DNA from 2 places in the Anaerobacillus sp. MEB173 genome. Region 1 is predicted to be linked to the other one. Evidence: riboswitches for the same ligand, from Rfam matches in the RefSeq annotation. Region 1 holds a riboswitch; the other holds the start of a gene.
What was found. Region 1 has a riboswitch for glycine ahead of glyA (serine hydroxymethyltransferase). Riboswitches for the same ligand answer to the same signal wherever they lie in the genome.
Positions count from the first base shown of each region.

Region 1 (6,279 bases):
ACATGTGTCTGCCAGCTGCTGCAGCAGCCCAAAATTCAATTGGTGCAGAGCCAGGAACCAAGAAAGGAGAAATAGCAGCGACACTTGCAATAGGAGCTGCATCATTAGTAAACAAAGTGTTTCTAATTCCAATGATCTTGGTAGGAGCCATGCTGGTTTCAAGAATACCAGAGCATATACAACAAGTGTTTCCGTTTATTTTACCAGCGATCTTTGGTGGGGTATTAGCTCAGTTTGCGATGAAAAAGCCAATTTATGGTGTGATTGGACTTGTGATAGGATTTGTAATTAATCTGACAGCACTGGTTGTTTATATGAAAATGTTACTATGCATCATTTTGACAATAACGATTTGCCTCTTCTTAGAAAAGAGAAACGAAGCAAAAATGCCTGTATAACGTTTTTTAGAGGAAGGGACATTTTTTCATGATTATCTTTACATCCACTTTTCCTCTTACACTTACAACGTTTAGAACTAAATTATTCATAATCAAAGGTGGGGAAACTTTTTTATGAAGGAACAATTAATGAAAATGCTGGAAGAACGAAAAGAAGAAATGATTACGATTAGACGGTATTTGCATCAATACCCGGAACTTTCGTTTAAAGAGGCAAATACCGCTAATTATATTGCCAATTTTTATGAGGGAAAAGATGTAGACATTGCACGGAACGTCGGTAATGGTTATGGAATTGTCGTCACAATTAAAGGAGAAAATCCGGGAAAAACGATTGCTTTACGTGCAGACTTTGATGCACTGGCAATTAAAGAAGAGACTGATGTACCATTTAAGTCGAAAAATGACGGTGTAATGCATGCGTGTGGACATGATGGACATACCGCTTACTTGATGATACTTGCTGATTGTCTCATTCAATTGAAATCATCTTTATCAGGTACAATCAAAATTATTCATCAGCATGCCGAAGAAACACCACCTGGTGGAGCAAAGAGTATTTTGGATTCAGGGATCCTTGATGATGTGGATCATATTTTTGGTACTCATTTATTTCCTACTGAATCTACAGGAACAGTTGGTTATAACAGCGAGTATTCGATGGCAGGGAGAAGTGGTTTTAACCTAGGTATTCAAGGAGCTGGCGGACACGGTTCATCACCACATTTGGCGAACGACCCGATTGTAGCTGGGGCACATTTTGTAACAGCGATTCAAACGATTATAAGCCGTAGATTAAATCCGTTTGATACTGGTGTAATTACGGTGGGATCTTTTGATGGGAAAGGCGCCCGAAATGTTATTAAAGATCGTGTTGAACTTGAAGGTGATGCTCGTTATATGTCAGTTGAGACAAGACAAATCATTGAAACAGAAATGCACCGAATTGTGAAAGGAATCGAAGCTGAATTTGCGGTAGAGTGCGATTTTACGTATGTTAATGATTATCCGCCTTTATATAATCACCCGGAAATTACTGAATTTGTAAAATCAACACTTGAAAAGGTGGACGACCTAGATATAAAACAAGTGATTGAATTTCCGAAGTTTTCCGGTTCAGAAGATTTTGCTTACTACCTAGAAAAGATTCCTGGAACATTCTTTTATATTGGCTGTAAACCAAAAGGAGTAGAAAAAGTCTATTTTAATCACCATCCGAAGTTCGATATTGATGAAGACTCCCTTTTGGTTGCGGCAAAATCAGTTGGACACGTTGTGTGTAGTTATTTTGAACAATATAATTATTCTCAATTTGAAAAAACAATTGAAATAAAATAATTCTTTTATAATATTATTTCTTTTTAGAAAAATAAAAATAGTAGGAAAATATAGTTGACAGTCGTAAATTAAGTCGTTATTCTAAACTTAATCAAAAAATGAATAGATTGCGGATGATGGTTGTAGGAGAGTGTATAAGTAAGTGCACACCGAAGGAGCAAGTTCCAAAAAGACCCTTGGGACAAATCTCTCAGGTAGAAGAACTACAACAGGACGCACCTCTGGAGAGCGCGTAATTAAACGCCACCAAAGGGGTAGACTTCGATAATAATGAAGTTAAACTCTCAGGTAAAAGGACAGAGAAGGGTAGCGAAAATAAACTATCTTTTTCTGTCCTTTTTGTTTGCAATCAAGGACAGAAAAGGTAGTGAGTGAGCTACCTTTCCTGTCCTTTTTTTCATGGATAAAAAGTGTAGCAGATAGATAAGTTAGGTGTTTTAAAAATTTAGGAGGGATTTGAATGAGTTTAAAACAAAATGATTCAGTTATTTTCGAAGCAATAGAAAGTGAAAAAAAACGTCAGCATAACACATTGGAGTTAATTGCATCTGAGAATTTTGTAAGTTCAGACGTATTAGAAGCCATGGGGAGTGTAATGACAAATAAATATGCAGAAGGTTATCCAGGAAAACGTTATTATGGTGGTTGTGAATACGTTGATCTTGCAGAACAAGCGGCGATTGACCGGTTGACTACTTTATTTGGAGCCAAATTCGCAAACGTCCAGCCTCATTCTGGAGCACAGGCGAATACAGCTGTATTTTTTGCCTTACTTCAACCAGGTGATAAAGTGATGGGAATGAATTTATCGCATGGTGGACATCTCACACATGGAAGTCCAGTAAGTATGTCAGGAAAATGGTTTGATGTTGTATCGTACGGGGTGAGAGAAGATACTCAGCTGATTGATTATGATGAGCTTGAAACAATAGCCAAAAAAGAAAAACCAAAATTAATTATTGCTGGTACAAGTGCATATCCAAGAAAGATTGATTTTGCAAGGTTTAGAGAAATTGCTGATCAAGTTGGTGCGAAGCTAATGGTGGATATGGCACATATTGCAGGTCTTGTTGCAGCAGGATTACACCCATCACCAGTTCCTTATGCTGACGTTGTCACAAGTACTACGCATAAAACATTACGCGGACCTCGCGGCGGTATCATTTTAACAAATGATGAAGAGATCATTAAACAAATTAATAAAGCGGTTTTCCCAGGTATCCAAGGCGGGCCATTGATGCACATTATTGCGGCTAAAGCAGTTGCCTTCAAAGAAGCGTTACAGCCAAGCTTTAAAGAATATGCCAAACAGGTCATCGAAAATGCCGAATCACTTGGTGAAGCTCTAAAGAAAGAAGGAGCAGCCCTAGTTTCAGGAGGAACAGATAACCATATTGTATTACTTGATGTACGTCCGTGGAACTTAACTGGAAAAGAAGCGGAGAAGTTGCTAGAAGAAGCAGGTATTACAGTGAACAAAAATACGATCCCGTTTGATCCGCAAAGTCCTTTTGTTACAAGTGGAATCCGCATGGGAACTGCTGCATTAACAACACGCGGGATGAAAAAGGATGAAATGGAGAAAATCGCTAAAGTAATCGCAGATGTATTGAAGAGTAAAGGGGATTCAACGGTTTTAGCAAAGGCAAAGGAAACAACAAAAGCCATTTGTGGTGCCTATCCATTATTTCAACAACCAATCAATGTGTAAGAAAGGAGCAATCACTCATGGAATTTCAAAGTTGTTTTGACATTATTGGTCCAATTATGGTTGGACCATCGAGTTCTCATACTGCAGGTGTCGTATCAATTGGTAAGTTTGTTCACGAACTTTTGGATGGATGTCCTGAAAAAGCAGAAATTACTTTCTACGGCTCCTTTGCAGAAACACATCAAGGACATGGAACAGATAAAGCGATTCTAGGTGGATTGCTTGGAATGGATACAGATGATTCCCGGATAAAACATGCCATCGAAATGACTCATCACAATGGACTATACTATAGGCTTCAACTTGAAGAGAGTTGTCCGTATTTTGATCACCCGAATACAACGGTTATATCGGCAAAACGTAAAAACATTGAAGTTAAAGTTGGTGGTGTGTCGTTAGGTGGAGGTTTATCAAAAATCTTTATGATTAACGATGAGATGAAAGATATCCGGTTGAGCTCAAGCGATAGTATATCGACGCTTGTAGCATGCTTCCATCAAGACATGAAGAAAGAAACTGTTCTAAAGGGTGTTGTATGATGGAAATCCGGTCAATGAGTGAGCTTATTGAAATTTGTACAACTGAAAAGAAAACGATTGGCCAAATCATGCTGATGATGGAAGAGGAAAAATCAGGAAAAGATAAAGAAACAATTTTCCGGATGATGGAAGAGCGCTTAATTAAAATGAAAGAAGCTGTAGATAGCGGAACAAACGACCCCTCGTCTGCACCGAGCGGTATTTCAGGTGGGGATGCAACGAAAATGAATGATTATGTAAGACAAGGTAAATCTTTATCAGGAAGTTTTATCAGTGATGCGATGACATTTTCACTTGCTACATCAGAGAGTAATGCACGGATGGGGGTCATCGTAGCCACTCCAACTGCCGGTGCTGCTGGGATATTACCTGGAGTACTATTCTCTCTTCAGAAAAATGGAGGCACCCCAAATAACGATTTGGTTATGGGATTGTTTACGGCAAGTGCACTTGGTTATGTTATTGCTAATCGCGCTTTTATTTCAGGGGCTGCAGGCGGTTGTCAGGCAGAGGTCGGCTCAGCAGCTGCGATGGCAGCAGGAACAATTGTTGAATTGAAAGGCGGTACACCAGAACAAGCGGTAAATGCAACGGCGATTGCAATGAAATCGCTCCTTGGTTTAGTTTGTGATCCAGTTGCAGGACTTGTTGAAGTACCTTGTATTAAGCGAAATGTCATTGGAACGTCAATCGCATTTTCAGCAGCAGACTTAGCGCTTGCTGGTGTTGAAAGCCGTATTCCGTGTGATCAAGTGATTGAAGCCATGTATAAGATCGGAAAAGATATGCCCTGGACACTCAAGGAAACGTCATTAGGGGGCTTGGCGATGACAGAAACAGGTAAAAAAGTGAAAGAACGTCTCTTTAAAAGATAAGAAAAATTCGGAGATGTCTAGCTCCAGCGCCTAGCCGCTCGAGGTCACTTCGGTCCGTCAAACGTGTCAAAAGGCGCGACACTTATTGTCGGCCCTCCAGTGCTTGTCGCGGCTGAGCAAGGCGCCTGCGCTTTCATATTAAAAAACTTAATCCAGGGGGTTTTGACATGAGTAATGAAACAACGTTACAGCGTACACCACTTTTTGAAACGTATGAAAAGTATGGTGCAAAAGTAATTGATTTTGGAGGATGGGCACTTCCGGTACAGTTTTCAAGTATTTTAGAGGAACATGAGGCTGTACGGAATCAAGCAGGTCTCTTTGATGTCTCTCATATGGGGGAAGTGCTCGTTGAAGGTAAAGATGCTGAAAGCTATCTTAACTGCCTGCTGACAAATGATGTTACAAAACTTAGTATAAATCAAGCGCAGTATACAGCAATGTGTTATCCAGACGGTGGTACAGTCGATGACTTGCTCGTTTACAAGCTTAGGAATGAAAAATATTTACTCGTCATTAATGCAGCAAACATCGAAAAAGATGTTGAATGGATGAAGCAGCATGTAAAAGGCGGAGTGACAGTTCAGAATATTTCGAATGATATTGCCCAACTTGCGATCCAAGGTCCAAAGGCAGAAGCAATCTTACAAAAATTAACCGAAACAGATTTATCGGCAATTGGCTTTTTCCACTTTGCTCAAGATGTCAATGTTGATGGTATTACAGAAGTTCTCGTTTCCCGAACGGGTTACACAGGAGAGGACGGTTTTGAGCTTTATTTCGCAGCTGACAAAGGTGAAGCACTTTGGAATAAGCTAATCGACGCGGGAAAAGATGATAGCTTAAAGCCGTGTGGACTTGGTGCGCGTGATACACTTCGTTTTGAGGCTCGTCTCGCACTTTATAGTCAGGAACTTACAAGTGATATCAGTCCCCTTGAAGCAGGAATCGGCTTTGCAGTGAAAACGAATAAAGAAAGTGATTTTATCGGTAAAGAAGCTCTTGCAAAACAAAAAGAAGAAGGATTAACACGTAAGCTAGTTGGTATAGAAGTAACAGGCAGGGGCATTCCACGCCACGGCTACAAAGTCCTTTCTGCTGCTGGTGAAGAGGAAATTGGTTTTATCACATCAGGAACACAGTCACCAACTTTAAAGAAAAGCTTAGGACTTGCTCTACTATCAGCAGAACATGCAAAGGTGGGAACAAAGCTGAAAGTTGAGATCCGTAAGAAATTGGTTGATGCTGTTGTAGTAAAATCACCGTTTTATAAAAAAGGGTAAAACTCACAAGGGAACGGGTAATAATAACAGATTCATAGGAAGTGGAAATTCCGAGAATGATACGATTTTTATTGGAGACGTTTTTAACCGTTAACCTAGTATTCGCATTTGATTAGTATATATATTAGAACTAAA
Region 1 covers NZ_JBJMAU010000001.1:501,492-507,770, reverse strand. The annotation lists gene ACJ2A9_RS02570 (small-conductance mechanosensitive channel) at 1-398, shown strand, start outside; gene ACJ2A9_RS02565 (amidohydrolase) at 513-1,736, shown strand; glycine riboswitch at 1,850-1,952, shown strand; glycine riboswitch at 1,956-2,038, shown strand; gene glyA (serine hydroxymethyltransferase) at 2,197-3,447, shown strand; gene ACJ2A9_RS02555 (serine dehydratase beta chain) at 3,465-3,986, shown strand; gene sdaAA (L-serine ammonia-lyase, iron-sulfur-dependent, subunit alpha) at 3,986-4,861, shown strand; gene gcvT (glycine cleavage system aminomethyltransferase GcvT) at 5,029-6,144, shown strand.

Region 2 (6,279 bases), on a different contig from region 1:
TTACGTAAGCCAACTGGTCCCATTGTACGAATATACGTATAAGCACGAACATTGATTCCAAAGTTACCATAGAACGGTTTAACACGGCCAATAGATTGCGGACGATTATAATCAAAGCCATACGCATCCCCATTTTTAACAACGACCGGCTTTGGCAGGAACGGAATTAAATCTTTCTTAACTCCAACAGGACCTGATCCTGGTCCACCACCACCATGTGGTCCGGTAAATGTTTTGTGTAAGTTTAAGTGTACGACATCAAAGCCCATATCACCAGGACGAGCAATACCTAAAATAGCGTTTGAGTTAGCTCCGTCATAATATAATTTTCCGCCAGCTTCATGAATAATTTCAGCCATTTCAGCGATATTTTCTTCAAAGAGACCTAGTGTATTTGGATTTGTTAGCATTAGAGCTGCTGTATCCTCTCCTACAACCTCTCTTAGATGTTCTAAATCTACAAGTCCACGCTCATTTGAACGGACAGTAATTGATTCAAATCCAGCTACAGTTGCCGAAGCCGGGTTTGTACCGTGTGCTGAGTCAGGAACAATGACCTTCGTACGGTTAAAATCACCATTCGCTTCATGGTAAGCACGAATCATCATTAATCCCGTCCATTCACCATGAGCTCCTGCAGCTGGTTGTAACGTCACTTCATCCATTCCTGTAATTTCAGCTAGTGACGTTTGTAAATTATACATTAACTCTAATGCACCTTGCACAGTTTCTTCAGCTTGATATGGATGAATATGTGCGAAACCAGTATACCGAGCAACGTCTTCATTAATTTTCGGATTATATTTCATTGTACAAGATCCAAGTGGATAAAACCCTGAATCTACACCGTGATTTCGGTTTGAGAGTGCTGTATAATGACGCATTAATTGCAGCTCTGAAACTTCTGGGAGCTCTGCATCCTCTGTACGGATAAACATGTCAGGGATTACCTTTTCTACTGCAACTTCTGGTACGTCTAATTCCGATAAGCTATAACCGGTACGTCCAGCCTTACTTAACTCAAAAATTAATGCTTGATCTTTACTCATTGTAAACCCCCCAAAGCTTTTGCTAATATGTCAATTTCTTCTTTCGTACGAAGTTCAGTAACAGCTATTAACATATGACCATCTAATTCAGGATAATCACGTCCAAGGTCATAACCACCAATGATTCCTTGTTGTAATAATTGTTTGTTAACGTCTTGAACTGGCTTATCTAGCTTTACAACAAACTCATTAAAGAAAGGTTGATTAAACACTACATTAACACCGTTGTTTAGTACTTGTTCTTTTGCATAATGAGCTTTTTGTAAGTTTTGCTTAGCCATCTCTTTGACACCATTTTTGCCAAGTGCACTCATCGCAACAGAAGATGCCAATGCATTTAACGCTTGGTTAGAACAAATATTTGATGTCGCTTTATCACGGCGAATATGTTGTTCACGTGCCTGCAATGTTAAAACAAATCCACGTTGCCCTTGATCATCAGTTGTTTGACCAACTAGACGCCCTGGAACTTTACGCATTAACTTCTTTGTTGTCGCAAAAAAGCCGCAGTGTGGTCCACCAAATTGTGCTGGTATTCCAAATGGTTGAATATCACCGATAACGATATCGGCACCGAAATGCCCTGGTGGCTTTAACAATCCTAATGATAATGGATTACTTGAAACAACAAACATCGCTTTCTGGGCATGTGTCATTTCTTCAATCTCTTGAAGATTTTCAATGCTCCCAAAGAAGTTTGGATATTGTACAATGACACAAGCTGTATCGTTATCAATTTCATCTTTTAACGCTGCTAAATTTGTAACTCCAGCTTCAACATCTACTTCAACAACAGTGAGATTCTGTCCCTTTGCACTTGTGTGTAATACGGCTCTTGCTTCAGGATGAACTGCTTTTGATACAATCAATTTCTTACGTCTTGTTTGACCAGCACTTAGCATTGCTGACTCAGCTAAAGCTGTTTGCCCATCATACATTGAGGCATTTGCCAGATCCATTCCTGTTAACTCACTAACCATAGTTTGGAACTCAAAGATCGCTTGCAGTTCACCTTGAGAAATCTCTGGCTGATAGGGTGTATACGCTGTATAAAACTCTGAACGTGAGATGACATGATCGACAACTGATGAAATATAGTGATCATATACTCCAGCACCTAAAAAAGTTGGATATTGCTTCGTATTGACGTTTTTACCAGCTAAACCTTGCAGATAGTTAACTAATTCAGGCTCCGGCAGTTCCTTCTCAATGTTTAATTGACCTTTATAGCGAATTTTTTCAGGAATATCAGCAAAAAGTTCTTCAACTGATTGAATACCAATCGTATCCATCATTTCTTTTTGGTCTTGCTCTGTCATTGGTAAATAACGATAACTCATTTGTAATCTCCCCTTATTACCCTCTCTTGTAGAAAGGTGTTTTTACAACTTGTGCTTTTAAACGCTTTTTACGAACCTGAACCTCAACTTCAGTGCCTATAGCAGTGAAATTGATATCAAGAAGTGCCAGACCGACGTTCTTTTTTAATGTTGGTGACTGTGTACCAGTTGTCACCTCACCGATCTTCTGTTCTCCAACAAACACTTCATAACCTGTTCTTGGGATTCCTTTATCGATCATTTCGATCCCGACTAGCTTTCTTGCTAAACCCTCTTCTTTTTGCTTTTTCAGTACATCTTTCCCAAAGAAATCATCGACTTTATCTGTCTTAACAGCAAATCCGATACCGGCCTCGAGTGGAGTAATATGTTTCGATAATTCTTGCCCATATAACGGAAGTTTGGCTTCAAATCGAAGTGTATCTCTTGCACCTAAACCGCAAGGAATAACCCCCTCATTCTTTCCAGCCTCCAATATATCCTTCCACAACTGTTGAACATCCTCTTTATGACAATAAATCTCAAAGCCGTCTTCTCCTGTGTAACCTGTACGAGATACAAGTGCTTTCACTCCATTGATATTTACATCATCTTTAAATTTAAAGAACCCAATCTCTTCTAATGGAGTTTCTGTTAGTGTTTGTAACACTTTCTCTGCTACTGGACCTTGAAGGGCAATTTGGGCAATTTCATCTGAAATATTCATAACCGTTACCCCATCAATAAGATGTGATTCCATCCAACTTACATCTTTTTCAATATTTGAGGCGTTAATGACAAGTAAATAGTCATCTTCATCTTTTTTATATATTAATAAATCATCCACTGTTCCACCGTCTTCGTAACACATTGCTGTATACTGAGCAGCTCCGGGTTTAAGCTTCGACACATCATTTGTCATTAAACGTTGAAGATAAACTAAAGCATTTTCCCCTTTCACTTCGACTTCGCCCATGTGTGATACATCGAATAATCCTGCGCAAGAACGAACTGCTTCATGCTCTTCTTTTATACTTGAAAATTGTACTGGTAAATCCCAACCACCAAAATCAATTGTTTTTGCCCCGTGCTCTTTATATACATCAAAGAGTGGTGTCTTTTTTAATTCAGTCACACAAATACCTCCAAATTTAATGATAAAAAGCTTTAAAAGATTATGAAAATTCCTGGTGTAATGATTACTATAGTCGCCTTTATTATGTTTGACGAAAAGTCAACACATACAAAAAAACATAAAAAAACATAAAAAAAGACAGAGAAATACACTAGTAAAATGTATTTCTCTGTCCTGTAACCAGAAAGTTTCTTTCTTAAATCAGCATAAACTTAAGAAATTTCCTCGTGGGTGGTTTTCATAGTAAATAGTAAGCTATAAAAACTCTCTCCAGAGTTGCGTCAAACAAGAGTCTTTTTGCCTGAGAGATTCACATTCCCATGTTTGCTCCTTCGGCGTTACCTTATCAGGTAATCTCTCCCCTTATTATCATCCGCCAATATGTAATTAAAAAACACTAAATATAGCAATAGAAAGTGATAAAACACATGATTTAATACTTTCTTGTTTATACTACATTCTATATTCATTTAATATCCTACCATTTCTTATTCAACATTGGCAATACTCTAATGATTGGAAGGAGGAGGGAATATGACTGTTACAATACATTTCAACACAGAATGGCAAGAGCAATTTATTAAACATATCGAAGAAGATGGTCCTTGGGCAAATTGGGACCTCTATAAATTAGCATTAGAAGCTGAAGAGCATTTGTCCATACCTGAATTTCATGGTCTCCAAGCGCCAAAGCATTTGCCTGACTTAAAACCTTACCGCCATCAACTTGAAGTAGCCAATACCGTTATTGAAAAGATGAATGGTAAAGCGATTTTAGCGGACGAAGTAGGACTCGGAAAAACGATCGAAGCTGGTCTGATTTTGAAAGAATACATGATACGTAATCTCGTAAAAAAAGTATTAATCCTAGTTCCAGCTTCTCTCGTCTCGCAATGGACAATCGAGTTAAATCAAAAATTTTATATTCCAGCTGTACCTCAAAAGAAAAGCTATGTTTGGGAACAATGCGATGTTGTCGTAGCATCGATGGATACAGCAAAACGCAATCCTCACAGAGATATTATTATGAAACAAAATTATGACCTCGTCATTATTGATGAAGCACATAAATTAAAGAATAACAAAACAAAAAATTATGAATTCGTTCAACATTTAAAGAAAAAGTTTTGTTTACTGTTAACTGCTACGCCTGTACAAAATAAATTAGAGGAAATCTTTAATCTTGTATCTCTTTTAAAACCTGGACATTTGGGAGATCAATCAACTTTTGATAAGGCGTACCGTTCAAGTGAACGCTCACCAAAAAATGATGAGCAGTTACGAGAACTAGTAAGCAAGGTAATGGTTCGCAATCGTCGTGAAGAAACAGGAATCGACTGGCCAAAACGAATTGTAAAAACAGTACCAATTACATTTAGTGAGGAAGAACGTGATCTCTATAACACGTTAACATCACTAAAGCATAGTGAGAACCCAGAGGATCATTTACTATTAAAGAGTCACTTCTCATTACTTACTTTACAGCGAGAAATTTGCAGCAGTCGTGAAGCTGCATTTATGACATTAAAAGGGATGTCAGAAAAGCTAGATCCAAATTCGTATGCCCAAACGATTATTAAAACATTGATGAGTAAAATAGAAAAGATTACGCGTAATTCTAAAGCGGAAAAAGCGTTAGAAATTATCCAGAACATAAATGATAAAGTGATAATTTTTACAGAATATCGTGCTACTCAATTATATTTACAATGGTTCTTAAGTCAACATGGGATTACATCTGTACCATTTCGTGGTGGATTTAAGCGTAGTAAGAAAGACTGGATGAAACAATTATTCAAAGATCGGGCACAAGTATTAATTGCAACAGAAGCAGGCGGAGAGGGAATCAATCTCCAGTTCTGCCATCATATCATTAACTATGATTTACCATGGAACCCAATGAGAATCGAGCAACGAATCGGACGTATTCACAGGCTTGGTCAAGAAAGTGATGTCCATATTTATAATTTCGCTACTGAAGATACAGTTGAACAGCATATCCTTCAATTGCTCTATGAAAAAATTAACCTTTTTGAAAAAGTCATTGGTGAATTGGATGAAATTCTCACGAAACTCGATCTATCAACAATAGAAAACCATATTACGGATATTCTCATTCGTTCAGAAAGCGAGGGAGAGATGAAAATAAAAATGGATAATTTATCTGCTCTTTTAAATAGTCAGCTTGAGGAAAGCGAGTGTAAAACAAATGCAGCAACATGAAATTCGTGACTATGTAGAGCGTTATTTTCAAGCAAATCATTGTGAGATTATTGATGGAAGTGATGCCCATATACAAGTTCAATTAACAATTGAATTGGATAAAGCACTCATGAACCGACCTTTTTATTGGCATTACCTCGAGAAAACTGGTGGAACTCCCAATCCAATGAAAATGACATTGATTATTGACCAAAACAAAGTAGCTGAGGACTTAAAAGGCGAACTGATCCATTTTGGCTCACCTAGACTGCATCAAATTTTTCAGTCGGCCAAGCAGCTTGGGTCTTTTATCCGTCTTTATGAAGAAACAGATCAGGTGAGTGGACAATCAACACCGTTACAGCCATGGCTTTGTTTAAATACAAAAATATCGTATGAATGTGACAGGAAGAAGGATACCATCTTATCACTTGGGCTCCATTTAATTAGCGGACAAGTGGTTTCGGAATTCCACAATCATTTATCTCAACTGTCTTTAACTCCGAAAATACCTGACTACTGTTTTACCTTAACACCAATTATTACTCCAAAAAGCGGGTTAAAACGGTTAGAA
Region 2 covers NZ_JBJMAU010000002.1:152,006-158,284, forward strand. The annotation lists gene gcvPB (aminomethyl-transferring glycine dehydrogenase subunit GcvPB) at 1-1,049, opposite strand, end outside; gene gcvPA (aminomethyl-transferring glycine dehydrogenase subunit GcvPA) at 1,046-2,389, opposite strand; gene gcvT (glycine cleavage system aminomethyltransferase GcvT) at 2,406-3,503, opposite strand; glycine riboswitch at 3,783-3,876, opposite strand; gene ACJ2A9_RS05175 (DEAD/DEAH box helicase) at 4,038-5,726, shown strand; gene ACJ2A9_RS05180 (YqhG family protein) at 5,713-6,279, shown strand, end outside.
Region 2: linked by a shared signal. The riboswitch ahead of gcvT (glycine cleavage system aminomethyltransferase GcvT) and the one ahead of glyA (serine hydroxymethyltransferase) in region 1 are both predicted to bind glycine.